3 regions of the Hydrogenophaga sp. PML113 genome follow, and region 3 is predicted to be linked to each of the others. Evidence: predicted binding sites of a transcription regulator. Region 3 holds the regulator's gene; each other region holds the start of a gene.

Region 1 (10,202 bases), on a different contig from region 3:
CGTGGTCGTCCGGTCCGAGCCGGTGCAGGGTGGGGGCCGCCATCTCAGGCCCCCGCCGTCTGGGCGTGGCAGGCGCAGGCCTCGCCATGCGCGGCCGACACCAGCTCGTCCAGGATGCCGCAGCTCGAACCGTCCTCGCCGTCCTGGCAGCGCTCGCGCAGGCGCAGCAGCTGCTTTTCCAGCGCGCGCAGGCTCTTGAGTCGGGCGCGCACGCGCGCCAGTTGCTCGTCCACCAGGCCGTCCACGTGGCGGCAGTGCGAATCGGGGTCGTCCAGGAAACCCAGCAGGCGCTGCACGTCGGCCAGGGGCATGTCCAGCGCGCGGCAGTGGCGGATGAAGGCCAGGCGCTCCAGGTGCTCGGAGGCGTAGTCGCGGTAGCCGTTGTCGCGCCGCGCGGGCTCGGGCAGCAGGCCCTGCTTCTCGTAGTAGCGGATGGTTTCGATATCGACGCCGGTGGCGCGGGAGAGGTCCTTGATCTGCATGGCCGGGCTCCTGGTAGCGGTGGCTGACACTGTAGCCACTTCAGGGTGGGCCGGGGCATTTCAAGGCCCCGCGGGCGCTCTGGTCCAATCGGGCCGGGCCCATCGCGCCCGTCCCCGATGAAAACCCTGCTGCTCTACATCGTCACCGCCCTGGCCGAGATCCTCGGCTGCTTCCTGCCCCTGCTGTGGCTGCGCCAGCAGGCCGCCGGCTGGTGGGCGCTGCCGCTGGCGGCGCTGAGCCTGGCGGTCTTCGTGTGGCTGCTCACGCTGCACGACGCGCCGTCGGGGCGGGTGTACGCGGCCTACGGCGGCGTGTACGTGAGCGTGGCCATCGCCTGGCTGTGGGCCGTGGACGGCGTGCGGCCCAGCGCCTGGGACGTGGCGGGCGTGGCGATCGCGCTGGCGGGCATGGCGCTGATCGCGTTCCAGCCGCGCTGAGGCCACACGCGCGCGAAAAGGCGGCGGCGGGCCTTTGGCATGATGGGCGCAGTGCGGCGCCCTTTTGCCGCGAAGGACCTTGGCATGAACCACCCCATCGTGATCGTCGGCGGCGGCGCCGGCGGCCTGGAACTCGCCTGCAAGCTGGGCCGTCAGTTGGGCCCCGAGCGCGTGACCCTGGTCGACCGCCAGCTCTTCCACATCTGGAAGCCCTCGCTGCACGAGGTGGCCGCCGGCACGCTGGACATCCACCAGGAGGGCCTGTCGTACGAGATGCTGGCGCACGACAACCGCTTCACCTTCTGCCTGGGCGCGTTCAAGGGCCTGAACGCCGGGCAGCGGATGATCACCGTGGACGCCGTGCACGACGAGCACGGCGAGCTGCTCATCCCCGAGCGCACGCTGGTCTATGGCCAGCTGGTGCTGGCGCTGGGCAGCACCGCCAACCATTTCAACGTGCCCGGCGCGGCCGAGCACACCATGTCGCTCAACCAGCCGGCCGACGCCGAGCGTTTCCGCCAGCGCATGCTCAAGCTGCTGACGGCGGCCGAACTGCGCAAGAGCGCGGGCGTGGAGGCGGCGGTGCGCGTGGTCATCATCGGCGGCGGCGCCACCGGCGTGGAGCTGGCGGCCGAGCTGCGCGAGGCCAGCCAGGTGCATACGCGCTACGGCTTTCGCCGCCTCGACGGCCTGCGCGACGTGCAGCTCACCCTGATCGAGGGCGCGGACCGCATCCTGGCGCCGCTGCCGGAGCGCGTGTCGGCCTCGGCCACGGCCTTGCTGCGCGAACGCGCGGTGAACGTGGTCACGTCCTGCCGCGTGGCCGGCGTGGCGCCCGACGCCGTGACCGACACCGAGGGCCGCCGCTTTCCCGCCGACCTGGTGGTCTGGGCCGCGGGCATCAAGGCGCCGGCGCTGCTGGGTGAGCAGGGTCTGCCGGTGACCCGCTCAGGCCAGGTGGAGGTGGAGCCCGACCTGCGCGTGAAGGGCCAGGAGGCCATCCATGCGCTGGGCGATTGCGCGGCCTGCGTCCTGCCGGGTGGCGGCCTCGTGCCACCGCGCGCGCAGGCGGCGCACCAGCAGGCCAGCTACCTGGCCAAGCGCCTGCGCCAGCTGGCCGAAGGCCGCCCGCCCGGCCAGGCGCCATACCGCTACCACGACCACGGCTCGCTGGTGTCGCTGGGCACCCAGAGCTCGGTGGGCAGCCTCATGGGCAAGCTGTTCGGCCCGAGCTGGTTCGTGCAGGGCCTGTTGGCGCGGGTGATGTACACCAGCCTGCACCTGATGCACCACCAGGCGGTGCTGGGCACGGCGCGCACGGCCACGCTGGCGGTGGCGCGCTTCCTGGTGAAGCGCGCGACGCCGCTGGTGAAGCTGCACTGAGCGGCGGGGCGGCGCTCAGGCGCTGCGCTTGAACATCGCCAGCAGGCCGCCCGCGACCACGAACAGCGTGCCGAACACACGGTTGAGCGCGCGGATGTGCGCGGTCGACTTGAGCGTGCGCAGCAGGCGCGCGGCCAACGCCGTGTAGCCCGCCATCACCACCAGGTCGGTGAAGCCCAGGGTCAGGCCGATCACCAGGTACTGCGGCGCCAGCGGCTGCGCCAGGTCGAGGAACTGCGGCACCACGGCCAGCAGGAAGACCGTGCCCTTGGGGTTGAGCGCGTTGATGATCCAGCCGCGCGCGATGAGGTCGCGCGCGCGCCGGCTGGTGGCCGCCTCGTCGCCGCTGGCCAGGGGCCGCGCGGGCGCGCGCCATTGCTGGATGCCCAGCCACACCAGGTAGGCCACGCCGGCCCACTTGACGACCAGGAAGGCGGTGCTGGACGCCGTGACCAGCGCGCCCAGGCCCACCGAGACCACCAGCATCTGCGTCCAGATGCCCAGCACCAGGCCCAGGGTGGTGAGGTAGCCGCGGCGAAAACCATGCGAGAGCCCGGCGCTCATGGCGGCCACGGCACCCGCGCCCGGCGAGATGCTGATGGCCCAGGAGGCGGCGAAGAAGGCGAGCCAGGTGGCGAATTCCATGGTGGATGCTCGGTGGAAGGCGAAGCCGGTAATGCTAGCGCCAGGCGGTCGGCCCCGCGCGGCCATGGGTCGCCGCCCGGGCCCGATTCAGTGCAGGCGCAGCTTGAACTGCAGCACCACCGCGCCGTCCACGTCCTTCATCGAGGGAATGAGACCCAGGTTGACGCCGAAGCGCCGGCCTTCGATGGAGGCCATGGGCAGGGCGGCGAAAAAGGTGCCGCCGCGCTTCATCGCCGGGTAGCCATTCATGAGGCCGACCGCCGCGCCCAGCTTGACCGGGCCCAGGCTCCAGGGCTGCCAGTTGGCCGCCAGGTACTGGGAATGCTTGCCGACGCTGTTGTCGTACACACCGGCCATGTACGACAACTCGGGCGAAGTGCGCCACTCGATACCGAAGCCGAAGTTGCGCTCGTTGTGGTGCTTGCTGCGGTCGAAGTGGCGCGAAAAGCCGCCCACGTTGATCCAGATCTGGGCCGCTGGGGTGGCCGGCGCCGGGGGCGCAGCCCCATCCGGGGCGGCAAGGGCCAGCAGCGGCAGGCCCAGGGCCAGCACCAGCACCGAACGGGCTGGGCACCGGCCAGACAAGCGGGGGAAACGCACCAACATGGTTGACCTCGAACACGGCGGCTCCGGTGGAGCCCTGGCCATGTTCTCGGCCGATCAGGCGGTGCGCTGAATGCCGCCGATCGGGCGCTGTACGGCCCGACCGTGACATGCTGATGACTTTCCTGGTCTCAGCGGCGGCGCGGCGTCGCCGGGCCTCGGCCTTCCAGGTGGCGGAAGTTGATGCGGCCTTTGGTCAGGTCGTAGGGCGACAGCTCCAGCGACACACGGTCACCCGCGAGGATGCGGATGTGGTTCTTCTTCATCTTGCCGGCGGAATAGGCAATGAGCTGGTGCCCGTTGTCCAGGGTGACGCGAAAACGCGTGTCGGGCAACACCTCGTTGACGATACCCATCATGTCGATCAGTTCTTCCTTGGCCATGCGGTTCCTTTCCAGAGACGGCCACGCGCCAACAAGCCATCGCGCGACCGCCGGGCGGCCACGGGGCAGGGGAGCGTGAAAAAGGCCATCAGGGCGATGGCCAGCGGCAGGCCCGGGGCGGGAGTCCGGGCGGGCGCGCTGAGGAGCGCGCGAAACCTGGGGATTCTACCGGCCTGGGCTCAACGGTGCTCGGGCAGCTCGATCTTGACCTCGAGCACGTCGAGGTTGTCCTGGCGCTCGAGCTGGACCTTGATGTCGTCGGGATTGATGCGGATGTACTTGCCGATCACCGCCACCAGCTCGCGCTGCAGCGCGGGCAGGTAGTCGGGCTCGGCGGCGCTGCGACCGGAACGCTCGTGCGCCAGGATGATCTGCAAGCGCTCCTTGGCGACCGAAGCGGTCTTTTTCTTCTCACCCAGCAGGAAAGACAGCAGGGACATGCCTTATTTCCCTCCGAACAGGCGCTTGAAGAAGCCGGATTTTTCGGCTTCGATGAAGCGCAGCGGCTTGTCCTTGCCGAGGAAGCGGTCGATCACGTCGCCGTAGGCCTCGGCCACGTCGCTGCCCTTGAGGTGAATCGCCGGCGTGCCCTGGTTGGACGCGGTCAGCACCGATTCGCTCTCGGGGATCACGCCGATCAGCGGGATGCGCAGGATATCCTGGATGTCCTGCAGCGAGAGCATCTGGCCGTCGGCCACGCGGCTGGGGTTGTAGCGCGTGATGAGCAGGTGCTCCTTGATGGCTTCCTTGCCCTCGATGGCGCGGCGCGTCTTGCTGGAGAGCATGCCCAGGATGCGGTCGGAATCGCGCACGCTGGACACCTCGGGGTTGGTCACCACCAGGGCCTCGTCGGCGTAGTGCATGGCCATGAGCGCTCCGGATTCGATGCCGGCCGGCGAGTCGCAGACGATGTAATCGAAGCCCATGCCCGAGAGCTCGTCGAGCACGCGCTTGACGCCGTCTTGGTTGAGGGCGTCCTTGTCGCGCGTCTGGCTGGCGGCCAGGATGTACAGGTTGTCGACCTGCTTGTCCTTGATGAGCGCCTGGTTGAGGTTGGCCTCGCCCTGGATGACATTGATCAGGTCGTAGACCACGCGGCGCTCGCAGCCCATGATGAGGTCGAGGTTGCGCAGGCCGACGTCGAAGTCGATGACCGCGGTCTTGTGACCGCGCAGGGCCAGGCCGGTGGCAAAACTCGCGCTGGTGGTGGTCTTGCCCACCCCGCCCTTGCCGGACGTGACGACGACGATTCGGGTCATGGAATGGCTCCGTGGATTCGGTGGTTCGGTTTCAGGTGGACAGGGCGTCGATGACGAGGCGGTCGCCGTCGGCGGTGCTGTGCAAGCGCACCTGGGCGGGCCGGCCCAGCAGGGCCTGCGGCAGCGGCACCTCGCTGGTGCGGTAGACGCCCGCGATGGAAATCAGCTCGGGCGCCATGGCCAGGGAAAAGATGCGCGCCTGCGCGTGGCCGCGCGCGCCGGCCATGGCCTTGCCACGCAGCGGGGCATAGACGTGGATGTGGCCATCGGCGATGACCTCCGCGCCTGGGTTCACCATGGCCATGACCACCAGGTCGCCACCGCGCGCGTAGACCTGCTGGCCGGAGCGCAGGGGCTTGTCGATGACCAGGGCGCCCGGCGCGGGCACCGGCGGTGGCGGCGCAACGGCCACCGGGGCCGCACTGGCGGACGGCGCCGGCGCGTGGCCCTGGCGGGTGAGCAGCGGCGCGTCGGCCAGCGGCAGGCCGGCGGCCTGGGCGGCGGCGCGCTGGGCCTCGCTGGCCGCGTTCACGGCCACCGGGCGCAGGCGGTGCGCGCGCAGCAACTCGCTCACCTGCATCAGGTCGGGCAGGGCTTGCTCGCCGCTCAGGCCTTGCAGGTCGATGAGCAGCGGGTCGTGGTCGAAAAACTCGGGCTGGTCGCCGTAGCGCTGGCCGAACTCGCGGCGCAGCAACTCCATGTCGCCCGACTTGAGCAGCAGCGCCAGCAGCGGCAGGTGAACGCTCTTGAGATCGAAGCTGGCGGGCGCTTGGCCGCCGAGGGACACGGGCATTGCGAAAGGCGGGCGGGCGAAAGCCGCGCAGTGTAGCAGCGGGTGCCGAGGCCTTTCGTGAGCAACTGTCACCAGACTTTGGAACAAAGCTGTGGGTAATTCTGGAACAAGCCATGACTTGTCCACAGGAACGGCGGGCATTCGCGGTTTGTCCCCATTCGGGGTTCACGTTTGGCCGGGTGCTTCACACAGACTTGTCAGGATCGAAAAATCCTTGTCGCCAAAGGACAAGGGGCGCTTGTCCACAGAAGACAGCGCCCCTTATCTACTACCACTAATTTAAGTAATGGATTCAGTAGGAAGAAGTCAGAGGCGGGGTTGGCGCGGTTCGCCATGGCTTTTGAAGCCCTGGCCGCCGTGCCCGATGCGGTCGAAACGCTCCATGGGGCCGCGATGGCCCGCATGGCGCATGCCGCCCAGGCCCATGCCGCGCTGCGCGTCGAAGGCCTTTTGCTGCGGGGGCGTGAGCTGGGCGTAGAAGCGGCGGATCGCATCGTGGCGTTGCGCCACCTGGCGGTCGCGCTCGGCCTTCATCGCGTCCAGGCGGTCCAGGCGCTGGGGCGTGCTGAGCTTGGCCCAGTCCTCGCGGTTGGGGCGTTCACCCGCAGGCCGGGGGGGGGGCTTCATCTTCGCGACGAAATCGTTCCAGGCCGATTCCTGTTCGGGGCGCAGCTGCAGGCTGTCCTTCAGGCGGGATTGGTGCTCGGCCATGCGCTGCTGCAGGCGCTCCATGCGCTGGGCGTGGCGCTGCGGGTCGTGGCGGGGGGCTTGCGCCTGGGGTTGGGCGGCGCTGGTGGCGGGGGCCGGCTGGGCCGGCGCGCCGACGCCTTGGGCGACGGCGGTGAAGGACAGGGCCGTGATGGCGGTGGCAGCGGCAGTGACGGCAAAGGCGCGGCGGCTGAACGAGGGTTTCATGGGCACTCCTTGGTACGGTGGGACCACCGGCTGGTGGCGTGGGTCTCACTGTGGGCGGGATCTGTGCAGCAAAGTGGCAGGCTCTGTGTGGTTCTTGTAAAGATCCTTGTCGGCGCCGCCGCCGAGGTCGTCCAGGATGGGGCAGTCGGGCCGGTCGTTGCCAGGGCAGCGGACCACCAGGTCTTCCAGGGTGCGGCGCATCGCTTCCAGGGCGGCGATGCGCTCGGCCAGGTCGCCGATGTGCTTTTGCGCGATGCGCTTGACGGTGTCGCTGCTGCGCCGCCGGTTGTGCCAGAGGTTCACCAGGTCGCGGATCTCGTCGAGCGTGAAGCCCATGTCGCGCGCGCGGCGGATGAAACGCAGCGTGTGCACGTCGGATTCGGCGTACTGGCGGTAGTTGCTGTCGGTGCGCCGCACCTCGCCGAGCAGGCCCAGGCCTTCGTAGTGGCGCAGCATCTTGGGCGAGATGCCGCTGAGCTGCGCGGCCTGCCCGATGTTGACCGGCCAGGCGGTGGTGCGGGTGTCCATCAGGCCGCCACCGCGTAGCCTTCTTCGCGGATGGCCGCAGCGATCTTCTCGCGCGACTGGCTGCTGTGCACCTCGACGCGGTTCTGTGGCCGGTCGATGCGCACCTCGGCTTGGGGGTCGATCTGCTTGATGGCGTTGGTGACGCTGCGTTCGCAGTGGCCGCAGGTCATGCCTTGCACGGTAAAGGTCTGGTTCATGGAGAGGCTCCTGAGTTGGGGTAGAAGCATTCTCAAGCTTGACACGGTGTCAAGGTCAAGCGCGCGGTTTTGGGGCGCGGAGGCCTTGACCTGCATCAAGGCGCGTGCGGGCGCCGCGTGGGAAGCTGCGCGGGTTCCACCCTCGAGGAGATCCGCCATGAAATCCGACGCCCTGCGCACCGTCCGGGACGAACACGCCAGCCTGTCGGCGATGCTGCGCTCGATGCTGGTGATGATCGATCGAGGCCCCGAGACCGATGGCCCCGAGCGCTTCTTCGATGTGCTGCGGGCCATGCTGTTCTACATCGGCGAGTTTCCCGAGAAGCTGCACCACCCGAAGGAGTCGGACCTGCTGTTTCCACGCGTGGCGCGCGCCGCGCCGCACACGTTGGAGACCATCCAGCGCCTGGAAAAGGAGCACATGGGCGGCGAGGACCGCGTGCGCGAGTTGGTGCACCTGCTGATGGCCTGGGAGTACCTGGGCGAGCCCCGGCGCCAGGCTTTCGTGGACGAAGCCCAGGCCTACGTGCGCTTCTACCTGGCCCACATGAAGCTGGAGGAGCAGGTGGTGCTGCCGGCGGCGGAGCAACTGCTGGACGAAGCCGACCGCCGCGCGCTGGACGCCGCCTTCTCCAGCCATGTGGACCCGCTGAGCCCCGAGGGCCAGTGCGACCCGGCCTTTGACCGCCTGTTCACGCGCATCGTGCGGCTCGCGCCCTCACCCGTGGGCGTGGGCTGAGGTTCAGGTGGCGAGCGCCGTGAGCAGCTCGTCGAACACCGACAGCAGGCGTTCCACGTCGGCGGGCGTGGTGGCCGGGCTGGCAAGCATCATGCAGTGGAAGGGCGTGAGCAGCACGCCGCGGTTGAGCATGAACAGGTGGGTGAAGGATTCGAGCGCGCCCTGGGCGTGTTCACGCACGTCCTGGGCCTGGCGCGGGGTGCGCGGCATGAACTGCAGCTCGAGGCGGGCGCCGAGGCGCGTCACGGTCCAGGGCCGGTGGGCGGCGTGCAGGCGCTTGAGCAGGCCGTCCTGCAGCAGCGCGGCGATGGCCAGCATGTGCGCGTAGTTGGCCTCGGTGTGCAGGTGGGTGAGCGCCGCCTCCAGCGCGGCCAGGGTCAGCGGATTGCCCGACAGCGTGGTGCCGATGCCGCTGTGGCCTTCGGGTGCGCTGTCCTTGGCGCGCGCCATGCGCTGCGCGAGTTCGGCCGTCACGCCATAGACCGCGCAGGGCAGGCCGCCGGCCACGGCCTTGCCCACCACCAGGGCGTCGGGGTTCAGTTCGTGGGCGCGTGCGTAGCCGCCAAGCGCGGTGGAGAGGGTGTGCGTCTCGTCGACCACGAACAGCGTGCCGCGGCGGCGGCAGAGCTCGCGCGCGACGGGCCAGAAGCCCCGGTTGGGGGGCACCAGGCCGAAGTTGGTGAGCGCGGGTTCGGCCAGCAGGCAGGCCACGTCGCCGCGCGACAGCGCCGCCTCCAGCGCGGCCAGGTCGTTGAAGGGCACCACGCGGGTGAAGGCGTGGTGGTTGTGCACCTGGCCCAGCACCGAAGGGCGGCGCACGGTGGTGCCCGAGGCCGGGTCGAGATCGACCAGGGTGTCGTCCACCGCGCCGTGGTAGCAGCCATCGAACACCAGCACCTGGGGCCGGCCGGTGGCGGCGCGCGCCCAGCGCAGCATGAACCGGTTGGCGTCGCTGGCCGACAGCGCCAGCTGCCACACGGGCAGTCCGAACACGCGCTGCAAGGCCTCGCCCACGGCGAGTGCGTGCGTGGACGGCAGCATGCAGGTGAGGCCGCGCTCGGCCTGCTGCGCGATGGCCTGTGCCAGCGGTTCGGGGCTGTGGCCGAAGAGGGCGCCGCTGTCGCCGAGGCAGAAGTCGCTGTAGCGCAGGCCGTCGGCGCAGAACAGCGCGGCGCCTTGCGCGCGCTCGACCGCCAGCGTGGCGGGGCCGGGCCAGTCGCGCATCCAGTGCAACGGCACGCCGAACAGGTAGTGGGCGCGCGCCGCTTCGGCCTGGGCCATGGAGCGCGGGTGGGTGGCGATGAAGCGCTCGGATTCGGACCGGTGGAGCGCTGCGAGGCGCTCGGAAGGAATGGCGGAGGCGTTCATGCGGTCACTCTACGGCGCGGGGCGCGGTCCGCACAGGTCCAGTGACCGGCGGGCCCGGGGGACCGGCGCGACAGTGCCCGGCAAGGCTGGCGCCCCGGTGAAGCGCCACAGACTGGGCACAATTTCGGCATGCGCCGACCCCTTCGAATCGCCCTCTGGTGCCTTCTGCCCCTGCTGCTGCTCGCCGCCCTGTTGCTGGCCCTGCAGCGCTGGGTGGCGGGCGAGGCCTTTCGCGAGCGGCTGGCGGCCGAGGCGAGCGATGTGTTGGGCGCGCCGGTGCGCGCGCAGGCCATCGGCCTGGCGCTGTGGCCCGTGCCCGGCGTGGCGGTGAACGGGCTGAGCATCCAGGCGCGCACGCCTTTGTCGCTGCAGCGCGTGGAGCTGCGCCCCCGCTGGTGGGACCTGCTGGCTGGTCGGCTGCGCGTGCAGACGCTGGTGGTCCGGCAGGCGGTGCTGCCCGAGGCCACGG
Region 2 (10,202 bases), on a different contig from region 3:
TGCGCCGCCGCCTTGGGCAGGCGCTGCTCGGGCGTGGCCGGCGCGAATTCGTCGAGCCGGGTGGGGTCGAAGGCGGGCTCCAGCGGGATCGGGTCGGAATGGCCCGAGTCGCTGCGCACCTTGGCGCGGCGCAGGCCCAGCACGGGTTCGTGCAGGCGCATCAGGGCGTCGAAGAAGGGCTGGGTTTCCTCGCGCGACTTGCCCAGGGCGTCCAGCCCCTGGTGCAGGGTCTTGATGAGGCCGGGCACGATGCGGAACAGGTCGGCCGGGCGGCGCAGGGTCACTTCCTTGCGGATGCTCCAAAGCAGGTCGGTGACCGCCTTGCGGTAGGCGTTGAGCTCGGCCTGGCTGTCGGGCAGGCCCATTTCGGCCTGAGCCAGCACCAGGGCCCAGCTGCCGTAGATGAAATCCAGAATGAAACCCGGCGCGTTCTCCACGTCGGGGCGCTGGCTCAGATCCCAGGCGGTGCGGTCGGCCAGGGCCTGGCGCTCTTCGGCGTGGCGCAGGGCGTGCAGGCGGTCGTTCTGCAGCTGCTGTTCGCGGTCGTCTTGCGAGCGCCAGTGGCCGCGCAGCTTGTCGAGCGCCTCGCCAAAGGCCTTGGGCTCCTTGCTGGCGCGCTCGTTGAGCTGGCGGAAGGCATCACGCACCGGCCCAAAGAAGGATTCGAACTCCTCGCTGAACTCGTCGTTGTAGCGGAAGCTGCGCTGCGCCACGCTTTCGACGAGGCGGCGCGCGGGGTGGGCGTCTTCGTTGAAGTAGCGCGGCTCGGTCAGCGCCTGGCTGAGCAGCGCGGGCTCCAGCGCCACCACGGCCTCGCGCACCGGCGCCAGCAGCAGCGGGTCGCGCGCCACCTGGTTGACCAGCTTGCGCACCACGTCCAGGCCGATGGCCTGGCCCACCGAGCGGGCCTGGCGCTTGAGGTCGAGCAGCGCGCGCGTGCGCGCGACGGCGCTGGCGAAATCGCCCCAGGCCTCGGCCTTGAGCTGGGAGCCGATGCTGACGCCGCGCGCCGGGCGGTCCACCACGGGCAGGTCGCGAAAGCGCGTGCGCTCCTCTTCCAGCACCGCGTCGTCGAGCACGGGCAACGAGGCCTCGGCCTGCATCGCGGCCATTTCGCGATCGAGCTGGCGGAAATACTGCTCGTTCAGCGCCTGCGCGTACTCCTCGCCGCCCTGCTGCAGGAACTGCTGCATCACGTCGTGGTCGAGCGTGGGGTGGGCGCGCGCCAGATCGCCCATGGCCGGCATGAAGGGATGGACCGGCTCGGGCCGGGCCGGCGCGGCCTCGGTGGCCACGCCACCGGGCGTGAAGCCGAAATCGAGCAGGTCGCGCTTGGGCTGCGCGGGCCGCGTGGCCTGCGGATCGGCCACCAGGCGCACGCGGTAGCTGGCCTCCTGCACGTTCGCGCGCTGCAGCATCAGCGCCAGGCTTTCGTACAGGCCGCGCAGCTCGCGGCCCAGCACCGGGGCCAGGTGGCGCATCCAGAGTGTGCGCACCTCGGCGTCGCTCTCGCTGGCGGTCAGCATCTCGCGCAGCACCCGCACGTAGACCGAGGGGCGCAGCGGGTTCTTCTCGGCGTGCACGGTGTCCAGGCCGATGAGCGAGCTCATGCGGGCGTCGAGCACGGCCAGGGCCTGCTCCACCTCGGGCAGCAGGTTCTGCAGCAGCTTGGCGGACTCGATCGACTCGGCCACCGCGTTGTCGTCCACCAGCGCCAGCAGCTCGGTGTTGGACAGCAAGGCCAGGCTGGAGGTATTGCCTTCGTTGTACCCGGTGTGAAAGGCCGCTTTCAGGCGCTGCGCGAAATTGGGGCCCCAGCCATTGCGGTGCTTGAGCAGCGCGAACCAGGACCGCGCCGCGCGGTCGCGCGCGGCCACCTCGCGCATGTCCTTCTCCTCGGCCTGCAGGGAGGACACGCCCACGTCGATGCAGCGCCCCAGCATGGGCGCGGCGTGGCGGACGGCTTCCTCGAAGCACTGCTCCAGCAAGGGAGAGGGAACGGTCATGTCGGCAAAGGGGCCAGGGGAGCGGCGGTCACCAGTGATGAAAGCATCACGTGATGCAGGTCACGGTTATAGCCGCCCGGGGTGTGAACGAAGTGGTGATCGGCCGATTTCCGGACAGGGGTAGCCCCTGGGGCTCCAACCGGTCGCCCGGGGCTGCCGGACGGCCCCGCAGGCGGGCGCCCGCGCCTGGCCCGGAACTTGTATGCCTGGGTGCCTGGCGCGGTTTCACGGTGAAGTCACGCCACCCATGCACGCTTCAGGAACATGGAAGGCCATCTCTACACGAAGACGCCGCGCGCCTGGGAGGCGCTGGCCCGCCCCGACGGGCTGGACCGCCGGGCGCACACCCTGCTGCTGATGGCCAACGGCCGGCGCAGCTTGCGCGAACTCTCGCGCCTGCTGGACGAGGACGTGCACGAACTGGCCCGCCGCCTGACCGCGCAGGGCTATCTGCTGGACAACCAGGCACCGGCGCTGGCCGACGCGGACGACGAGGCGGCCTGAGGGCCGGCCGCGCCGCCACGCGCGGCGGCGCATCAGGCCATGGGCAGCGGCTCGCCGAACTCGAACACGCCCGGGTTGCGCACCGGGTCCACGTCGACCGGAATGGCCGACTTGGGCGGGTAGCGGCCCTCCAGCAGCAGCTTGGACAGCGGGTTCTCAATGCGCTGCTGGATCGCGCGCTTGAGCGGGCGCGCGCCAAACACCGGGTCGAAGCCGACCTTGGCCAGCTCGCCCAGCGCCGCCGGCGAGACCTCGAGCTTGAGGTCCATCTTCTGCAGCCGCGCCTGCAGCGCCTGCAGCTGGATGGCGGCGATCGCCTCGATGTTCTTGGCGTCAAGCGCGTGGAACACCACGGTCTCGTCGATGCGGTTGAGGAACTCGGGGCGGAAGTAGCCCTTGAGCTCGCCCCACACGGCTTCCTTCACCTCGTCGTAGGGCTGGCCGACCATGGACTGGATCATGTGCGAGCCGATGTTGCTGGTCATCACGATCACGGTGTTCTTGAAGTCCACGGTGCGGCCCTGGCCGTCGGTGAGGCGACCGTCGTCGAGCACCTGCAGCAGCACGTTGAAGACGTCGGGGTGGGCTTTCTCCACCTCGTCGAGCAGCAGCACCGAGTAGGGCTTGCGGCGCACCGCTTCGGTGAGGTAGCCGCCCTCCTCGTAGCCCACGTAGCCGGGCGGCGCACCGATCAGGCGCGCGACCGAGTGCTTCTCCATGAACTCGCTCATGTCGATGCGCACGAGGTGGTCTTCGCTGTCGAACAGGAAGCCCGCCAGCGCCTTGCACAGCTCGGTCTTGCCCACGCCGGTGGGGCCGAGGAACAGGAAGGAGCCGGTGGGCCGGTTCGGGTCGGACAGGCCCGAGCGCGAGCGGCGGATGGCGTTGGCCACCGCGCTGATGGCCTCGTCCTGGCCGACCACGCGCTGGTGCAGGCGGTCTTCCATCTGCAGCAGCTTGTCGCGCTCGCCCTGCATGAGCTTGCTCACCGGAATGCCGGTGGCGCGCGCCACCACCTCGGCGATCTCTTCGGCGCCGACCTGGGTGCGCAGCAACTGCGGGCGGCCGCCGGCCTTCTTGCCGGTCTCGGCCGCCTGGGCGTCCTTCAGGCGCTTTTCCAGTTCAGGCAGCTTGCCGTATTGCAGCTCGGCGACCTTGTTGAAGTCGCCCTTGCGGGTGAACTCCTCGATCTGGTGGCGCAGCTTGTCGATCTCTTCCTTCACCTGGGCCGAGCCCTGGGCCTGGGCCTTCTCGGCCTTCCAGATCTCCTCCAGGTCGGCCAGCTCGCGCTTGAGCCGGTCGATCTCCTCGTCGATCAGGCCCAGGCGCTTCTGCGAGGCCTCGTCGGTTTCCTTCCTGATGGCCTCGCGCTCGATCTGCAGCTGGATGAGCCGGCGGTCCAGCCGGTCCATGGCCTCGGGCTTGGAGTCGATCTCGATCTTGATCTTGGCCGCGGCCTCGTCGATCAGGTCGATGGCCTTGTCGGGCAGGAAGCGGTCGGTGATGTAGCGGTGGCTCAGCTCGGCCGCGGCCACGATGGCCGGATCGGTGATCTCCACGCCGTGGTGCACCTCGTACTTTTCCTGCAGGCCGCGCAGGATGGCAATGGTGGCCTCCACCGACGGCTCGTCCACCAGGATCTTCTGGAAGCGGCGCTCCAGCGCGGCGTCCTTCTCGATGTACTTGCGGTACTCGTCCAGCGTGGTGGCGCCCACGCAGTGCAATTCGCCGCGCGCCAGCGCGGGCTTGAGCATATTGCCCGCGTCCATGGCGCCTTCGGCCTTGCCGGCACCGACCATGGTGTGCAGCTCGTCGATGAAGACGATGGTCTGGCCTTCGTCCTTGGCCAGTTCGTTCAGCACGCTCTTGAGGCGCTCCTCGAACTCGCCGCGGTACTTGGCGCCGGCCAGAAGAGCGGCCATGTCCAGGCTGAGCACGCGCTTGCCCTTCAGGCTGTCGGGCACCTCGCCGGCCACGATGCGCTGGGCCAGGCCCTCGACGATGGCGGTCTTGCCCACGCCGGGCTCGCCGATCAGCACGGGGTTGTTCTTGCTGCGCCGCTGCAGCACCTGGATGGCGCGGCGGATCTCGTCGTCGCGGCCGATCACCGGGTCGAGCTTGCCCGCGCGGGCGCGCTCGGTCAGGTCCATGGTGTATTTCTTGAGCGCCTCGCGCTGGCCCTCGGCCTCGGGGCTGTTGACCTGTTGGCCGCCACGCACGGCGGCGATGGCCGCCTCCAGGCTCTTGCGCGACAGGCCGTTCTCGTTGGCGATGCGGCCCAGTTCGCCCTTGGCGTCGGCCACGGCGAGCAGGAAGAGTTCGCTGGCGATGAAGGCGTCGCCGCGCTTGATGCCGTCCTTTTCGGTGGCCTGGAGCAGCTTGGCCAGCTCGGGGCCGACCTGCACCTGTTCCTGGCCCTGCACCTGGGGCAGCCGCTTGACGGCCGCCTCGGCCGCCTGCACGAGGCCGGGCACGTTCACGCCGGCGCGCTGCAGGATGGACACCGGCCCGTCGGTCTGGCGCAGCATGGCCAGCAGCAGGTGCACGGGTTCGATGTAGGCGTGGTCATTGCCCAGCGCGAGCGACTGGGCGTCGGCCAGGGCTTCCTGGAATTTGGTGGTGAGTTTGTCGAGACGCATGGGAGGGGCGCTCCGAAAATGTGGATTGCCAGGCACATGGCGGCGATGGGGCCATTTTCAAGCCGGCCCGGCCCCCTGCCAACGCCCGCGCTTGATCCAGGTCAAGCCGGCCCGCCTCGCCAGCCTCAGCGGCGCCAGTAGGCGTAGGGCCAGGCCAGCTGGAAACCCGCGCGCTGGTACAGCGCCAGCGCCGGCGCGTTGCCGGCGTCCACCTGCAGGAACACGCGTGGAATGCCGCGGCGCAGCGCCTCACCGGCCATGGCGCGCAGCACCATGCCCGCCAGCCCGCGCCCGCGCTGGCGCGCCGCCGTGCGCATGCCGTGCACGCCCAGCCAGCCATGGCCGACGCTGGCGGCGCCGCAGGCCAGGGTCTGCCCCGCCTCGCTCAGGCTGACGAAGCGCGTGCCTTGGGCGCGCGAGAGCGCGCGCGAGCGGCTGGCGCCGTCCACCGGGTCCAGGCCCTCGCCGAGGAACATGGCGAGCCAGGCGGCGTCCGGGGCATCGGCCAGGCGCAGCTCGACGCCGTGCGGCGGGTCGGGCAGGCGGCGCAGCAGCTCGGCCACCTCGGCGATGTGGGTCTGCGTGGGCTGGGTCCGCCGGAAGCCGCGTTCGCCCAGAGCCTGGGTGAAGGCCGCCCACTCGGGCCATTCGGGCAGGCGCCAGGCCACGGGAAAGCCACGCGCGCGGTAGCGCTCCGCGATGGCGTCGATGAGGGCGGGATCGGGGGCCGCGTGCGACAGCGGCACCGCGCACTGCGCGCGCCCCACGGTGCCGCGGTCCATGGGCAGCAGCCAGCCCGTCAGGCCATCGTCGAGCCGCTCGGGCGCCACGGCCTGCACCGTGTTGCGTTCGATCGCCTCGACGGTGCCGCTGTCCATGCCCTGGGTCCTCAGGCGTTGTTCGCCGGCAGGCCCCAGCGGGCCAGTGCGGCGTCGTCGCTCACGCGCGCGTCGACCCAGCGCGCGCCCTCGGGCGTTTGCTCCTTCTTCCAGAACGGCGCCTGGGTCTTGAGGTAGTCCATCAGGAACTCACAGGCCTGGAAGCTCTGGCCCCGGTGGGCGGCGCTGACGACCACGAGCACGATCTGGTCCAGTGGCTGCAGCGGCCCCACGCGGTGGATGACCCGCGCACCGAGGATGTCGAAGCGCCGCAAGGCCTCGTCGATCATGGCCTCGATGGCCTTTTCGGTCATGCCAGGGTAGTGCTCCAGCTCCATCGCGCTGACGGCCAGGCCGTCGTTGCGGTCGCGCACGGTGCCGATGAAGCTGCAGACCGCGCCCACGCCCTTGTCCTGCAAGCGCAGCAGCGCGACCTCGGTGCTCAGGTCGAAGTCGGCGGTCTGGATGGAAACGCGCGCGGCCATGCTCAACCGCCGGTCACGGGCGGGAAGAAGGCCACCTCGGCGCCGTCGGCGAGCGCGGCGCTTTCGTCGGCCATGGCCTGGTTGAGCGAGACGCGCACGGCCTTGCCGCGCGCCAGCGCCTGAGCGTGCGCGCCGCCGCGCGCGATGAGTTCGTCGCGCAGCGCCGCCAGCGTGGGCGCGGCGGTGCTCAGGCGCTCGGCGCCGGTGCCGATGGCCTCGCGGATGGAGGCGAAGTAGCGCAGCTGGATGGTGTTCATGCAAGCAGGTCCGACAGGGCGATGAAGCGCACGGTGTCGCCCGGCGCGATGGTGGTGCCCGAGGGGTTGTCGACCAGGCCGTCGGCCCAGACCACGGAGGTGAGCACGCCCGAGCTCTGGTTCGGGAACAGCTCGACGCCGCCGCTGGCGTTGCGGCGCGCGCGCAGGAACTCGCGGCGCCTGTCGGCGCGCGGCAGGCTGAAGTCGGCGCGCAGCGGCAGTGCCGCGGGCAGGCGCAGGGCGCGCGGATCGGCGATACCCTGCAGCTGCAGCAGGAAGGGGCGCACGAGCAGCAGGAAGGTGACGTAGCTGGACACCGGGTTGCCCGGCAGACCGATGAAGTGGCAATGGCTGCCCACGCCCTGCCCCGCCCCCGCGTCGCGCCGCACATGGCCGTAGGCGAAGGGCTTGCCGGGCTTCATGGCGATCTGCCAGAGGTCGAGCCCGCCCAGTTGCTGCACCGAGGGCTTGATGTGGTCTTCCTCACCCACGGACACGCCGCCGCTGGTGAGGATCAGGTCGTGGTGGTCGGCCGCCGTCTTGAGCGCGGCCAGCGTGGACTCGCGCTGGTCCGGCACGATGCCGAGGTCGCTCACCTCGCAGCCGAAGCGCTGCAGCAGTGCGCGCAGGAAGAAGCGGTTGGAGTTGTAGATGGCGCCGGGTTTCATGGCCTCGGGCGGCACCTCGCCGGGCATCACGAGCTCGTCGCCGGTGGAGAACAGGGCCACGCGCGGGCGGCGCACCACCCGCAGATGGGGCAGGCCCAGGCTGGCCGCCAGTCCCAGGGCGCCTTCGTCCAGGCGCTGGCCGCGCGCCAGCACGGTGGCGCCGCGCGCCACGTCCTCGCCCGAGCGGCGCACCCACTGGCCGGGTTCGGGAATGCTGTCGATGTGCACCGCGTGCAGGTCGCCGCCGACCTCGCGCGTGTCTTCCTGCATGACCACCGCGTCGGCGCCTTCGGGCATGGGGGCGCCGGTGAAGATGCGCGCGCAGGTGCCGGGCTGCAGCGGCCCGCCCGCGTGGCCGGCCGGGATGCGCTGGCTGATGGGCAGCACCACGCCTTTGTCGGTCACGTCGGCGCAGCGCACGGCGTAGCCATCCATGGAGGAGTTGTCTTGCGGCGGCACCTGCAGGGCACTCACCAGGTCCTGCGCCAGCACGCGGCCCACGGCGTCGATGGTGGGCACCGTGTCGGTGTCGGCGAGGGGCGTGGCGCGGCCGAGCAAGGCGGCCAGGGCGTCATCCAGGGCCATCAGGGGCGCGCGGGCCGGAGCGTTCATGGGGCGTCGGGAGGTCTGTAGTGGAACCGGCTGGCATTGTCGACCAGCCACGCGGCCACGTCATCGGGCGCGTTCAAATCCAGCACCGGGCGTGCGGGTGGTTCGGGCAGGGCCGCGGGGCTGTCGGTGGCCACGGCCAGCACCCGGGGCTGCGCCGGGTAGATCACGGGCTGGCCGCTGGCCTGGCGCCAGACCTCGATCTTGGGCAGGCTGCTGCCCTTGAAGCCCTCGACCAGCACCCAGTCCACCTCGGCGCTGAGCCGCGCGATGAGCGCGTGCACGTCGTGCGTGGCCTCGGTCTCCAACTCGCGCATGAAGACCACCCGCCGGGGCGACGCGGCCACGATCTCCACGGCGCCGGCCTCGCGGTGGCGCCAGGTGTCCTTGCCGGGGTGGTCGATGTCGAAGCTGTGGTGCGCGTGCTTGATGACCGAGACGCGGTGGCCACGCAGGCGCAGGGCGGGAATGAGCTGTTCGACCAGCGTGGTCTTGCCAGAACCCGAGAAGCCCGCGAAGCCGACGACGTTCACCGGATCGCCCTCCGCGCCGCGCACGGCGGGGCTGGTCGCCTGGGGAACGGCCCGGCGGCGCTCATGCGGCCGCGGTGCGCTCGGCGATGTAGGCCTTGACCCGGTCGACGTCGGCCGGCATCACGGTCACGCGCTTGGGCAGCGACTCGATGCCCACGTAGGCGGCCGGGCGCTCGGGCTCGTGGCCCAGGGCCTCCACGATGGTCTCGGCGAACTTGATCGGCAGCGCGGTTTCCAGCACCACCATGGGCACGCCGGGCTCGAGGTGCTCGCGCGCCACCTTGACGCCATCGGCGGTGTGGGTGTCGATCACCACGGCGTGGCGCCGGTCGACCTCGCGGATGGTGGCCAGGCGGTCGGCGTGGGTGCTGCGCCCGCTTTGGAAGCCGTAGTGCGCGGCGGCATCGGCGAAAACGGCATCACCGCTCAGGTCGAAGCGGCCCTCGCGCGACAGCGCGTCGGCGAACAGCGCCTTGCAGCGCGCCGGGTCGCGGCCCACGAGGTCGAAGACGAAGCGCTCGAAGTTGCTCGCCTTGGAAATGTCCATCGAGGGGCTGGAGGTCTCGTGCGTGTCGGCGCTGCCGCGCACGCGGTAGACGCCGGTGCGGAAGAACTCGTCGAGCACGTCGTTCTCGTTCGTCGCCACCACCAGCCGGTGGATGGGCAGGCCCATCTGCCGCGCCACGTGGCCCGCGCAGACGTTGCCGAAGTTGCCGCTGGGCACGGTGAAGCTCACGCGCTCGGCGTTGTGGTTCGCCGCCGGACCGCCCCCAGGCGAATCAGCCCCCTCGGGGGGCTGCGAACCACGCGCAGCGGGGAGCGTGGGGGCTCCGCTGGTGGCCTGGAAGTAGCCGGCGAAGTAATAGACCACCTGGGCCAGCAGCCGCGCCCAGTTGATGGAGTTGACCGTGCCGATCTTGTGGCGGCGCTTGAAGTCGAGGTCGTTGCTGACGGCCTTGACGATGTCCTGGCAGTCGTCGAACACGCCCTCGATGGCGATGTTGTGGATGTTCGGGTCCGTCAGGCTGAACATCTGCGCCTGCTGGAAGGGGCTCATGCGGCCGTGCGGGCTGAGCATGAAGACGCGCACGCCGCGCTTGCCCTTCATGGCGTGCTCGGCCGCGCTGCCGGTGTCGCCGCTGGTGGCGCCCAGGATGTTGAGCGACTCGCCGCGGCGACCCAGCTCGTACTCGAACAGCTGCCCCAACAGTTGCATGGCCATGTCTTTGAAGGCCAGCGTGGGGCCGTTGGACAGGGCCTCGAGGTAGAAGCCGTCCTCGAGCTGCTTGAGCGGCACGATGGCCGGGTTGCCGAACACCGCCTCGGTGTAGGTGCGCTCGCAGAGGGCACGCAGGTCGGCCGCGGGAATGTCGTCGATGTAGAGCGAGAGGATCTCAAAGGCCAGCGCCGCGTAGCCGCCGGGCTTGCCTTCGTTGAAGACCGCGCGCAGGCGCTTCAGCGCGGCGGCGTCCACCTGCGGGTAGCGCTCGGGCAGGTACAGGCCGCCGTCGGGCGCCAGCCCTTCCAGCAGGATCTCGCAGAAGCGCTTGCGTTCGGCGTGGCCGCGCGTGGACAGGTAACGCATCAGCGGAGCTCTTCCTTGCGGATGCGCACGATGGGCGA
Region 3 (10,202 bases):
CATGATTTCCCGGTTCAGGCGGTGCGCGCGTTCTTCACGCTGGCGGCGGTCGCGAAAGTTGGTAGCGATGGTGCGTTTCCTTCAAGTGGGCCGGTGAATCAAAAGCGGCCTGTCGGCCGCGGGGCTGCTCGCACCATGGGCGCCCGGTGATGCGGCGGCTTCACCGGGCCATGCCCGAGGGCGTTCAAGCCTTGGATGAAACCGATGTCGCGACGAGCTGGGAGAAGGCCTCCAGCGACATCACGCCCAGGTCTTTGTTGCCCCGGGCCCGCACCGCCACGGCGCCAGCGGCCTTTTCCTTGTCGCCCACAACGGCAATGAAAGGCAGCTTTTGCAATGCGTGCTCCCGTATTTTATACGTTATTTTCTCGTTGCGCAGATCTGTTTCGACTCTAAGCCCTTGATTCTGCAGTGATTTCGCGATTTCACGACAGTAATCGGCCTGCGCGTCCGTGATGTTGAGCACCGCCACCTGCACCGGCGCCAGCCAGGTGGGCAGCGCGCCGGCGTGCTGTTCGATCAGGATGCCAATGAAACGCTCCAGGCTGCCAACGATGGCGCGGTGCAGCATGATGGGGCGCTGCCGGGAGCCATCTTCGGCCACGTACTCGGCGTCCAGGCGCTCGGGCATGTTCGGGTCGACCTGCATCGTGCCGCACTGCCACTGGCGCCCCAGGGCGTCCTTCAGCGTGTACTCGATCTTCGGGCCGTAGAAGGCGCCCTCGCCCGGCAGGTACTCGAATTCGCAGCCCGACGCTCGCAGGCCCTGGGCCAGGGCGGCCTCGGCCTTGTCCCAGCTCTCCTCGCTGCCGATGCGCTTCTCGGGGCGCGTCGAGAGCTTGTAGAGGATCTCAGTGAAGCCGAAGTCCTTGTAGACCTTCTGCAGCAGCGTCGTGAAGGCGGCGACCTCGGCCTGGATCATGTCTTCGGTGCAGAAGATGTGGCCGTCGTCCTGCGTGAAGGCGCGCACGCGCATGATGCCGTGCAGCCCGCCCGTGGGCTCATTGCGGTGGCAGTTGCCGAACTCACCGAAGCGCAGCGGCAGGTCGCGGTAGCTCTTGATGCCCTGCTTGTAGATGAGGATGTGGCCAGGGCAGTTCATCGGCTTGAGCGCGTAGTCGCGCTTTTCCGACTCCGTGGTGAACATGTTCTCGCGGTACTTGTCCCAGTGGCCGGTCTTTTCCCACAGCGCCTTGTCCAGGATCTGCGGACCCTTGACCTCCAGGTAGCCGTTGTCTCGGTAGACGCGGCGCATGTACTGCTCCACCTCCTGCCAGACCACCCAGCCCTTGGGATGCCAGAACACCGTGCCGGGGCTGTGCTCGTCCAGGTGGAACAGGTCCAGCTCGCGGCCCAGCTTGCGGTGGTCGCGCTTCTCGGCTTCCTCCAGCATCGTCAGGTATTGCTGCAGCTCTTCCTTGGTGGCCCAGGCCGTGCCGTAGATGCGCTGCAGCATCTCGTTGCGGTGGTCCCCTCGCCAATAGGCGCCGGCCACCTTCATGAGCTTGAAGTGCTTGAGCTTGCCCGTGCTGGGCACGTGCGGACCGCGGCAGAGGTCCTCGAACCCGCCTTCACGGTAGAGGCTCACGTCCTCGTTGGCCGGGATGCTGGCGATGATCTCGGCCTTGTAGTGCTCGCCCATGGCCTTGAAGTGGGCCACGGCCTCATCGCGCGGCAACACGCGGCGCTCGACCTTCTCGTCCTTGTTGGCGAGTTCGGCCATGCGCTTCTCGATGGCGGCCAGGTCGTCGGGCGTGAAAGGACGTTTGTACGAAAAATCGTAGTAGAAGCCGTTCTCGATGACCGGGCCGATGGTGACCTGCGCCTCGGGATACAGCTCTTTCACGGCGTAGGCCAGCAGGTGGGCGGTGGAGTGGCGGATCATCTCCAGGCCGTCGGCGTCCTTGGCCGTGACGATCGCGAGCGAGGCGTCGCGATCGATGGTGTAGCTGGTGTCGACCAGCCGGCCGTCCACCTTGCCGCCCAGCGCGGCCTTGGCCAGGCCACTGCCGATGGAGGCCGCGACGTCGGCCACCGTCACCGGTGCGGGAAAGCTGCGTTGCGAACCGTCGGGAAGCGTGATCTGGGGCATGGTGGGTATCCGGAAAACAAAAAAGCGCGGCTGGGGCCGCGCTTTCATGGGGAAGAGGAAAAGGACTCGGGCAGGCGCGAACTGCTGGCCTCAAGAGGCCGCGAAGAAAAACGCCTGAGTTCGCGGTGTCATAACCGACATGCCTTTCTCGCTCTTTCTGGTGGACGGAAACATAGATTGTCCCACAAAGGGCCCTGGCCGTCCCCTGCGGACAGGGCACGGCGTTTGCCGGCAAGACGTCCCATGAATCCCATCACCCTTCTGCGGGTCCAGGGCACCGACGTGGCGGTCCGCCTGAGTGGCGACCGGGGCCAGCCAGCCCTGCTGATGATCCACGGCTTCCCGAGCTCGTCCGGATCGTTCCGGCACGTGATCGACCCGCTCGCGCGCGACTGCTTCGTGATCGCACCCGATCTGCCGGGCTTCGGCCGCTCTTCGCCCATCGAGCCAGCCTCCTTTTCGCGCCTGGCGGACATCGTCGGCGAACTGTTGGAGCGACTCGGGGTGGCCTCTTTCCACCTCTACCTGCACGACCACGGCGCAGCGGTCGGACTCCACCTCGCCACGCGCACGCCGGACCGCATCCGCGGGCTCATCGTCCAGAACGCCAACGCCCATGAGAGCGGCCTGGGACCGCAATGGTTGGCCACCCGGGCCTACTGGAAGGCCCCCTCACCCGAGCGGGAAGCCGAGGCGACCGCGCACCTGAGCTTCAAGGGAACACGCGACCAATATGTGGCCGGCATACCGGACGACCTGGCCGCGCGCATCGACCCGCAACAGTGGGAAAGGGACTGGCGCACCATGAACCTGCCCGGCCGGCTGGCGACGCAGCGCCAGCTGGTGCTGGACTACCGCCACCACGTCGCGCGCTTCGCGGACATCGCCGACTGGCTCGCCCGCTGGCAACCGCCAGCGCTGATGCTGTGGGGCCGGCACGACGCCTTCTTCGCGCTCGAAGAGACCCTCTCGTGGATGAAGGACCTGCCGCGCATGGAAGCGCACATCCTTGATGGCCCGCATTTCCTGCTGGAAACACACGCGGCCGAATGCGCGGCCCTCATGCGCGCCTTCATCGAACGCGTGGAAACACGGCACCGACCGAACCCCTGACCCACCCAACGTGGCCCCGAAGGTCGCGCCGTCAGCGCCCCCTGCCGAAAAGAAGCCCCCCTGGCAGACAGCGGAGCGGCTGGCGGATCGGACCGCCGGGCGGCCGACTGTCCGCCCCCCAGCAAAAAGGCCGCCCCGAAGGGCGGCCCTGTCTCCTCGAGTGTCCTCGCGATCCGTGGATCCGGCTCAGTGGAACTGCTCTTCCTCCGTCGAGCCCGTCAGCGCCTTCACGCTCGACGAACCGCCCTGGATCACCGTGGTCACGTCGTCGAAGTAACCCGCGCCCACCTCCTGCTGGTGCGACACGAAGGTGTAGCCCTGCTCGCGCGCCTTGAATTCGGGCTCCTGCACCATCTCCGTGTAGTGCTTCATGCCTTCGCCGCGGGCGTAGGCGTGGGCGAACTGGAAGGTGTTGAACCAGTTGATGTGGATGCCGGCCAGGGTGATGAACTGGTACTTGTAGCCCAGCGCCGAGAGCTCGTCCTGGAAACGGGCGATGGTCTTGTCGTCCAGGTTCTTCTTCCAGTTGAACGAGGGCGAGCAGTTGTAGCTCAGCAGCTTGCCCGGGCTCTTGGCGTGCACGGCCTGCGCGAATTCGCGCGCGAAGCCCAGGTCGGGCGTGCCGGTCTCGCACCACACCAGGTCGGCGTAGGGCGCGTAGGCCACGCCGCGGCTGATGGCCTGCTCCAGGCCGTTCTTGACGCGGTAGAAGCCTTCCTGGGTGCGCTCGCCGGTGAGGAAGGGCTTGTCGTTGGCGTCGTGGTCGCTGGTGATGAGGTTGGCTGCCTCGGCGTCGGTGCGGGCCAGCACGATGGTGGACACGCCCATCACGTCGGCGGCGAAACGTGCAGCGATCAGTTTTTCGATGGCTTCCTGCGTGGGCACCAGCACCTTGCCGCCCATGTGGCCGCACTTCTTCACGGCGGCCAGCTGGTCCTCGAAGTGCACACCGGCGGCGCCGGCCGCGATCATGTTCTTCATCAGCTCGAAGGCGTTGAGCACGCCGCCGAAGCCGGCTTCCGCGTCGGCCACGATGGGCAGGAAGTAGTCGATGAACTCCTTGCTGCCCGGCTCGATGCCGCGGCCCCACTGGATCTCATCGGCGCGCTTGAAGGTGTTGTTGATGCGTCGGACCATGGTGGGCACCGAGTCGTAGGCGTAGAGCGACTGGTCCGGGTACATGGTTTCGCTGGTGTTGCCGTCGGCCGCCACCTGCCAGCCCGACAGGTAGACCGCCTCCAGCCCCGCCTTGGCCTGCTGCATGGCCTGGCCGGCGGAGATCGCGCCGAAGGCGTTCACGTAGCCCTTCTTGGCGCCGCCGTTGATTTTTTCCCAGAGCTTTTCCGCGCCGCGCTTGGCCAGGGTGTGCTCGATGTGCATGCTGCCGCGCAGGCGCACCACGTCGGTGGCGCTGTAGCCGCGCTTGACGCCTTTCCAGCGCGGGTTCGTCGCCCAGTCTTTCTCCAGGGCTTCGATCTGTTGCGCGCGGCTGAGCTGTTCGGTGAGGGACTGGGGCATGGGGACACTCCTTGGGGGGGTTGATGGGTACCGGGGCGGCGTTCGCGGCAAAGGCGTTGCCGTTGGACATGACTCTAAGTCTTGTAGAAGACTTAAATCGTCTCTTATGTCTTATACAAGACAAAAATTTTCTTCTTATAAATCAATGAAATTTTCATTGATTTTTTCAATACGAAATTCAATTTCCCATATCAAGAAATTTTTCCGCGACGCAGCATTCCACATTTTCTTGATGTGAAAAGCAAATTCCTCATCCCGAAACCCACGCCAGTGGCTGAGGCATGATGCGGACCACCCCGCCCCCGCCCACACTTTTCCCGTGACCTCCCTTCACCGTGCCACGGCCTACGCTTGCCTGGCCCTGAGCATGGCGCTCGTGGGCAGCTATGTGGCGCTGTCCAAGCCCCTGGTGCTGGTGTTTCCGGTGTTCCTGCTGGCCTGGCTGCGCTTCGGCATCGGCGCCCTGGCCATGTGGCGCTGGCTGCGCAAGCCCGCCGACGAGCCCCCCCTGAGCCCGCGCACGCGCGCCCTGCTCTTCCTCGAGTCCTTCCTGGGCAATTTCCTGTTCTCCATCTGCATGCTCTACGGCGTGAGCCTGACCACCGCCGTGGCCGCGGGCGTGGTGATGTCGTCCATTCCCGCCGTGGTGGCGGTGCTCAGCGCCATCTTTCTGCGCGAGCGCATCGGCGCGCGCAGCGCGGCGGGCATCGCCTGCGCGGCCTTGGGCATCGGCCTCTTTTCGCTCGACAAGGGCGCCGGCCCGGCCGTGGGCGGCGCCCAGGCCCTGCTCGGCAACCTGCTCGTGTTCGCAGCGGTGGTGTGCGAGGCGTCCTACGTGGTCATCGGCAAGCGCCTCACCGAGGGCCTGGGACCCAAGCGCATCTCGGCCATCATCAACCTCTGGGGGCTGGCGCTGGTCACGCCCCTGGGCGTGTGGGCCGCGCTGAGCTTCAACTTCGGCGCCGTGGCCCTGCCCACCTGGGGCCTGTTGGTGTTCTACGCGCTGGCGGCCAGTGTGTGGACGGTGTGGCTGTGGATGACCGGGCTCAAGACCGTGCCCGCCTCGCAGGCCGGCGTGTTCACCGTGATGCTGCCCATCAGCGCGGCGCTCATTGGCGTGGTCTTCATGGGCGAACGCCTCAGCGGCCTGCAGCTGCTGGCTTTTGGCATCGCTCTGCTGGGCCTGGTGCTGGCCACACTCCCGAGCCGTACCAAGACCTGACGCCGGGCGGCGGTCTTCACAAGCACCACAGACCCGTCGGTTGGGTGATGCCCATCCACAGGGCCCAGCCCGAGGCCAGCAGCAGCGCCAGCCCCGCGAGCCGGATGCCCCAGGCGCCCGAGCGCGCCTCGCGCAGGCGCAGCAGCAACCAGGGCCCGGCGAACAGCGACACGGACGAGCCGATGGCGAACAGCGCCATCACCGCCGCGCCCTGCACCGCGTCGGCCGAGAGCGAGGCCACCAGCAGCGCCGAATAGAGCAGACCGCAGGGCATGAGCGCCCAGCCGAAGCCCAGCACCCAGGGCGCGCGCGGGCCCAGGCGGGCGATGGCGGGTTTCGCGCGGCGCCAGATGCCCTGGCCCATGCCGTCAACCCACGCCGGCTGGCGCGCCCGCCAGAGCAGCCAGGCGCCCAGCAGCAGGGCCGCGACGTGGAACATGGTCCACAGCGGCCGGATCACCTGCGTGTGCGCGCCCAGCCAGGCCAGCCCCTGCACCGAGCCCGCCGCCAGCGCTCCCACGCTGGCGTAGCCAGCGACGCGGCTGAACTGGAACGCCAGCAGCGCGCGCGTGCCGCGCTCGCCGGCCACACGGCCGATGCCCGCGCAGGCCGCGCCGCACATGGCGATGCAGTGCGGCCCACCCACCAGGCCCATGAGCAGCGCCGTGATCAGCAGTGAACCGGACATCGGTGCGCTCAGAGAATCCTTGAAAACCGCGCGCGGTCCTGGTCGGCCTGCAGGTGGCGGTCGAACACCATGGCGATCGCGCGCACCAGGTACCAGCCGGTTTCGGTCACCTGCACGCCCTGCTCGTCCATGGTGACCAAGCCCTCGTCCACGAAGGGCTCGAGCGCGCGCAGCTCGTTGGCGAAGTAACGGCGACTGTCGATCAGGTGCCCCAGGTCGATGGCCTCGAACTGCAGTTCGCCCTGGCACATCAGGGACATGATCACCGCACGGCGCAGCACGTCGTCGCGCGTGAGCGCCAGGCCACGCACGATGGGCAGGCGGCCCTGGTCGAGCAGGTCCACGTACTCGTCCAGGGTCTTGGCGTTCTGGCTGTAGGTGGCGCCCACCCGGCCGATGGCCGACACACCGAGCGCGATGAGGTCGCAATCGGGCTGGGTGCTGTAGCCCTGGAAGTTGCGGTGCAGCCGGCCCTGGCGCTTGGCCACGGCCAGGGCGTCGTCGGGAAGGGCGAAGTGGTCCATGCCGACGTAAACGTAGCCCGCCGCGCGCAGGATGTCCAGCGAGGCCGATAGCATGGCCAGCTTGTCGGCCGCGCCCGGCAACTCGGCCGCCACGATGCGCCGCTGCGGCTTGAAGCGCGCCGGCAGGTGCGCGTAGGCGTACAGCGCCACGCGGTCCGGCCGCAGGGCCTGCAGCTGCGCCAGCGTGCGCCGGAAGGACTCGGGCGTCTGCAGCGGCAGACCGTAGATCAGGTCCACGTTGACCGACTCGAAGCCGATCTGCCGCGCCGCGTCGACCAGCGCGAACACCTGCTCGGCCGGCTGCACGCGGTGCACGGCCTTCTGTACGGCGGGATCGAAGTCCTGCACACCGAAGCTCAGGCGGTTGAAGCCCAGGCGGTGCAGCGCGCGCAGGCGTTCGGCGCTCACGGTGCGCGGGTCCACCTCGATGGAGTACTCGCCGCCCGGCGCGAGCGCGAAGTGGCGCCGCAGCATGGCCATCAGGTCTTCCAGCTCGGCATCGCTCAGGAAGGTGGGCGTGCCGCCCCCCAGGTGCAGCTGGGACACCGACTGGCCCGCGCCCAGGTGCTCGATCTGCAGGTCCAGCTCGCGCGAGAGGTGGCGCAGGTACTCGGCGCCGCGCGAATGGTGTTTTGTAATAACTTTGTTGCAAGCGCAGTAGTAGCACACCGATTCGCAGAACGGGATGTGCACATACAGCGACAGGGGCAGCGCCATCGACCCGGCCCGCCGCTGTCCCAGCGCCAGACGGTAGTCCTGCTCGGTGAAGGCCTCCACGAAGCGGTCGGCCGTGGGATAGGAGGTATAGCGCGGCCCCGGAACGTCGAAGCGACGCAGCAGTTCATCGGGGATCACATGGCTCACGGCGGGTCCTTCTGGCATGGCCCCACTGTGCCGGCTGGCGGGCCCAGACGCCTTGATCCTGGTCAAGCGGCTCTGTGATCCCGAACCCAAAGGGGTATGCTCGCTCCCTGTCATGCACTCAGGAACGACGCACATGGACGCGCAACGCATCAAAGTGGCGTGCTCAAGCTGCAACCTTCGCGAACTCTGCCTGCCCATGGGCCTGAGCGCAGAGGAAATGGGCCAGCTCGACACACTGATTTCCTCCCGCAAGCGCGTCAAGCGCGGCGAAGCCCTGTTCTCCGTCGGCGATCGCTTCACCTCGCTCTACGCCGTGCGCTCGGGCTTCTTCAAGACCTGCGTGACCACCGCCGACGGGCGCGACCAGGTCACGGGTTTCCAGATGGCGGGCGAGATCATCGGCCTGGACGGCATCGTGAGCGACCACCATGCCTGCGACGCGGTGGCGCTGGAAGACGCCGAGGTCTGCGTGATGCCCTTCAACCAGGTCGAAGAGCTGTCGCGCCAGTTCACCCCGCTGCAACACCACGTGCACCGCATCATGAGCCGCGAGATCGTGCGCGACCACAGCGTGATGCTGCTGCTGGGCAGCATGCGCGCCGAGGAGCGGCTGGCGGCCTTCCTGCTCAACCTGGTGCAGCGCCTGCAGGCGCGTGGCTTCTCGCCGTCCGAGTTCAACCTGCGCATGACGCGCGAGGAGATCGGCAGCTACCTGGGCATGAAGTTGGAGACGGTGAGCCGCACCTTCTCCAAGTTCGTCGACGACGGCATCATCGACGTCAAGCAGCGCTACGTGCACATCAAGGACACCGAGGCGCTGCGGCGCATCGTCAATCCGCAGACCTGCTCCTGAGCGCTTCCTGCGGCGGCAAGGCCAGCCACAGGCTCAGGCTGCAGGCGACGGCCGTCACCGCCCAGAACACGAAGAAGGCCACCGTGTAGACGGCGGGGCGCGACCAGTCGAGCGCGACGCCCTGCCAGTGCAACTCGCCCGGGTCCACCACCGCGAACACCAGCATCTCCAACACGCCGGCCATCAGGAATGACGGCCAGCCCACCCACATCCAGCGGCGGCCCATGTCAGTGGCCACCCTCGCGGACCACGGGCGAGGCCGCGTGGTTGCGCGCCTGGTGCGCGGGCTGCAGGCCGATCAGCGCCTCGTCGCGCTGCGGGCCCTGCAGGCGGCGTGCCTGCTCCAGTGTGGCCTGGTAGGCGGCCTTGTCGAGCACCGGGTCGGCGCCCTCGATGGCGATGACGGCGGTGCCGATGGCCGCCACCACCACCACCAGCGGCCCGCCCACCACCAGCCACATGGGGCCCACGCGCCACCAGGGCTCGGGCGCGTCGGTGCTCATCGGATCGGGGTTCATGGGGTCTCCTGCGAAAGCGTCATCGGGGAACGAGGAAGGTGCTCTTCTCACGCACCCGCACGCGCTCGTCCTGGGCGGCGCGCACTTCGAACTGGATGGGGTGCGAGCCGCTCGCGGCCACCCCGGGCGGCACCTGGACCCGCGCGGCGACGGCGCGCACCTCGGCGGGCGCCACCTCCACACGATCGCCAGACGCCAGGGCGATGCCCGGCAGGCCCTCCACGCGCAGTTCGTAGGTCTGCGCCACCTCGGTGGCATTCATGATCTGCAGCCGGTAGACGTTCTCGACGCGGCCTTGCTCCACCTCGCGCGCCAGCGCGCCGCGGTCGCGGATCACGTCCACCTTGAGCGGCGTGCGCAGCCAGAGGCTGCCCAGCACCGCCAGCGACACCGCCAGCAACACGCCGCTGTAGACCAGCACGCGCGGGCGCAGGGCGCGGCGCAGCATCTGCGCGCGGTTCCAGCCCTTGGCGACACCGTTCTGCGTGGCAAAGCGGATCAGGCCACGCGGGTAGCCCACCTTGTCCATCACCTCATCGCACACGTCCACGCAGGCGGCGCAGCTGATGCACTCGTACTGCAGGCCTTTTCGGATGTCGATGCCGGTGGGGCAGACCTGCACGCACAGGGTGCAATCCACGCAACTGCCCAGACCAAGGGCCTTGGGGTCGGCCTTGCGGCTGCGCGCGCCACGCGGCTCGCCGCGCCCCTCGTCGTAAGTGACGATCATCGTGTCCCGGTCGAACATGGCGCTCTGGAAGCGCGCGTAGGGGCACATGTACTTGCACACCTGCTCGCGCAGGAAGCCCG

What was found. The regulator FNR, encoded in region 3, switches genes on or off when oxygen is low (the NO sensors DNR and NnrR bind a similar motif). The targets are predictions, from matches to a motif close to TTGATNNNNATCAA.
Region 1: BHU06_RS12840 (hemerythrin domain-containing protein) is a predicted target of FNR. The motif match lies at 7,712-7,725, and genes of this name have one in related genera.
Region 2: clpB (ATP-dependent chaperone ClpB) is a predicted target of FNR. The motif match lies at 5,241-5,254, and genes of this name have one in related genera.

What each region holds. Positions count from the first base shown of each region.
Region 1 is NZ_MIYM01000006.1:35,341-45,542, reverse strand. Features, by position in the region: gene BHU06_RS12905 (AAC(3)-I family aminoglycoside N-acetyltransferase) at 1-43, opposite strand, end outside; gene cadR (Cd(II)/Pb(II)-responsive transcriptional regulator) at 45-482, opposite strand; gene BHU06_RS12895 (YnfA family protein) at 600-920, shown strand; gene BHU06_RS12890 (NAD(P)/FAD-dependent oxidoreductase) at 1,005-2,303, shown strand; gene BHU06_RS12885 (LysE family transporter) at 2,319-2,948, opposite strand; gene BHU06_RS12880 (hypothetical protein) at 3,036-3,554, opposite strand; gene infA (translation initiation factor IF-1) at 3,683-3,934, opposite strand; gene minE (cell division topological specificity factor MinE) at 4,114-4,374, opposite strand; gene minD (septum site-determining protein MinD) at 4,378-5,193, opposite strand; gene minC (septum site-determining protein MinC) at 5,225-5,986, opposite strand; gene BHU06_RS12855 (Spy/CpxP family protein refolding chaperone) at 6,293-6,901, opposite strand; gene cueR (Cu(I)-responsive transcriptional regulator) at 6,947-7,429, opposite strand; gene BHU06_RS12845 (heavy-metal-associated domain-containing protein) at 7,429-7,626, opposite strand; gene BHU06_RS12840 (hemerythrin domain-containing protein) at 7,784-8,365, shown strand; gene BHU06_RS12835 (transaminase) at 8,369-9,733, opposite strand; gene BHU06_RS12830 (AsmA family protein) at 9,863-10,202, shown strand, end outside.
Region 2 is NZ_MIYM01000002.1:68,196-78,397, forward strand. Features, by position in the region: gene BHU06_RS03920 (DUF1631 family protein) at 1-2,006, opposite strand, end outside; gene BHU06_RS03925 (hypothetical protein) at 2,271-2,510, shown strand; gene clpB (ATP-dependent chaperone ClpB) at 2,543-5,149, opposite strand; gene BHU06_RS03935 (GNAT family N-acetyltransferase) at 5,275-6,027, opposite strand; gene BHU06_RS03940 (molybdenum cofactor biosynthesis protein MoaE) at 6,039-6,512, opposite strand; gene BHU06_RS03945 (MoaD/ThiS family protein) at 6,515-6,769, opposite strand; gene glp (gephyrin-like molybdotransferase Glp) at 6,766-8,049, opposite strand; gene mobB (molybdopterin-guanine dinucleotide biosynthesis protein B) at 8,046-8,579, opposite strand; gene BHU06_RS03960 (threonine synthase) at 8,641-10,164, opposite strand; gene BHU06_RS03965 (homoserine dehydrogenase) at 10,164-10,202, opposite strand, start outside.
Region 3 is NZ_MIYM01000007.1:89,098-99,299, reverse strand. Features, by position in the region: gene infC (translation initiation factor IF-3) at 1-69, opposite strand, end outside; gene thrS (threonine--tRNA ligase) at 185-2,092, opposite strand; gene BHU06_RS14740 (alpha/beta fold hydrolase) at 2,336-3,205, shown strand; gene aceA (isocitrate lyase) at 3,392-4,723, opposite strand; gene BHU06_RS14730 (DMT family transporter) at 5,043-5,945, shown strand; gene BHU06_RS14725 (sulfite exporter TauE/SafE family protein) at 5,962-6,633, opposite strand; gene hemN (oxygen-independent coproporphyrinogen III oxidase) at 6,642-8,039, opposite strand; gene fnr (fumarate/nitrate reduction transcriptional regulator Fnr) at 8,155-8,874, shown strand; gene BHU06_RS14710 (hypothetical protein) at 8,852-9,100, opposite strand; gene BHU06_RS14705 (hypothetical protein) at 9,102-9,392, opposite strand; gene ccoG (cytochrome c oxidase accessory protein CcoG) at 9,412-10,202, opposite strand, start outside.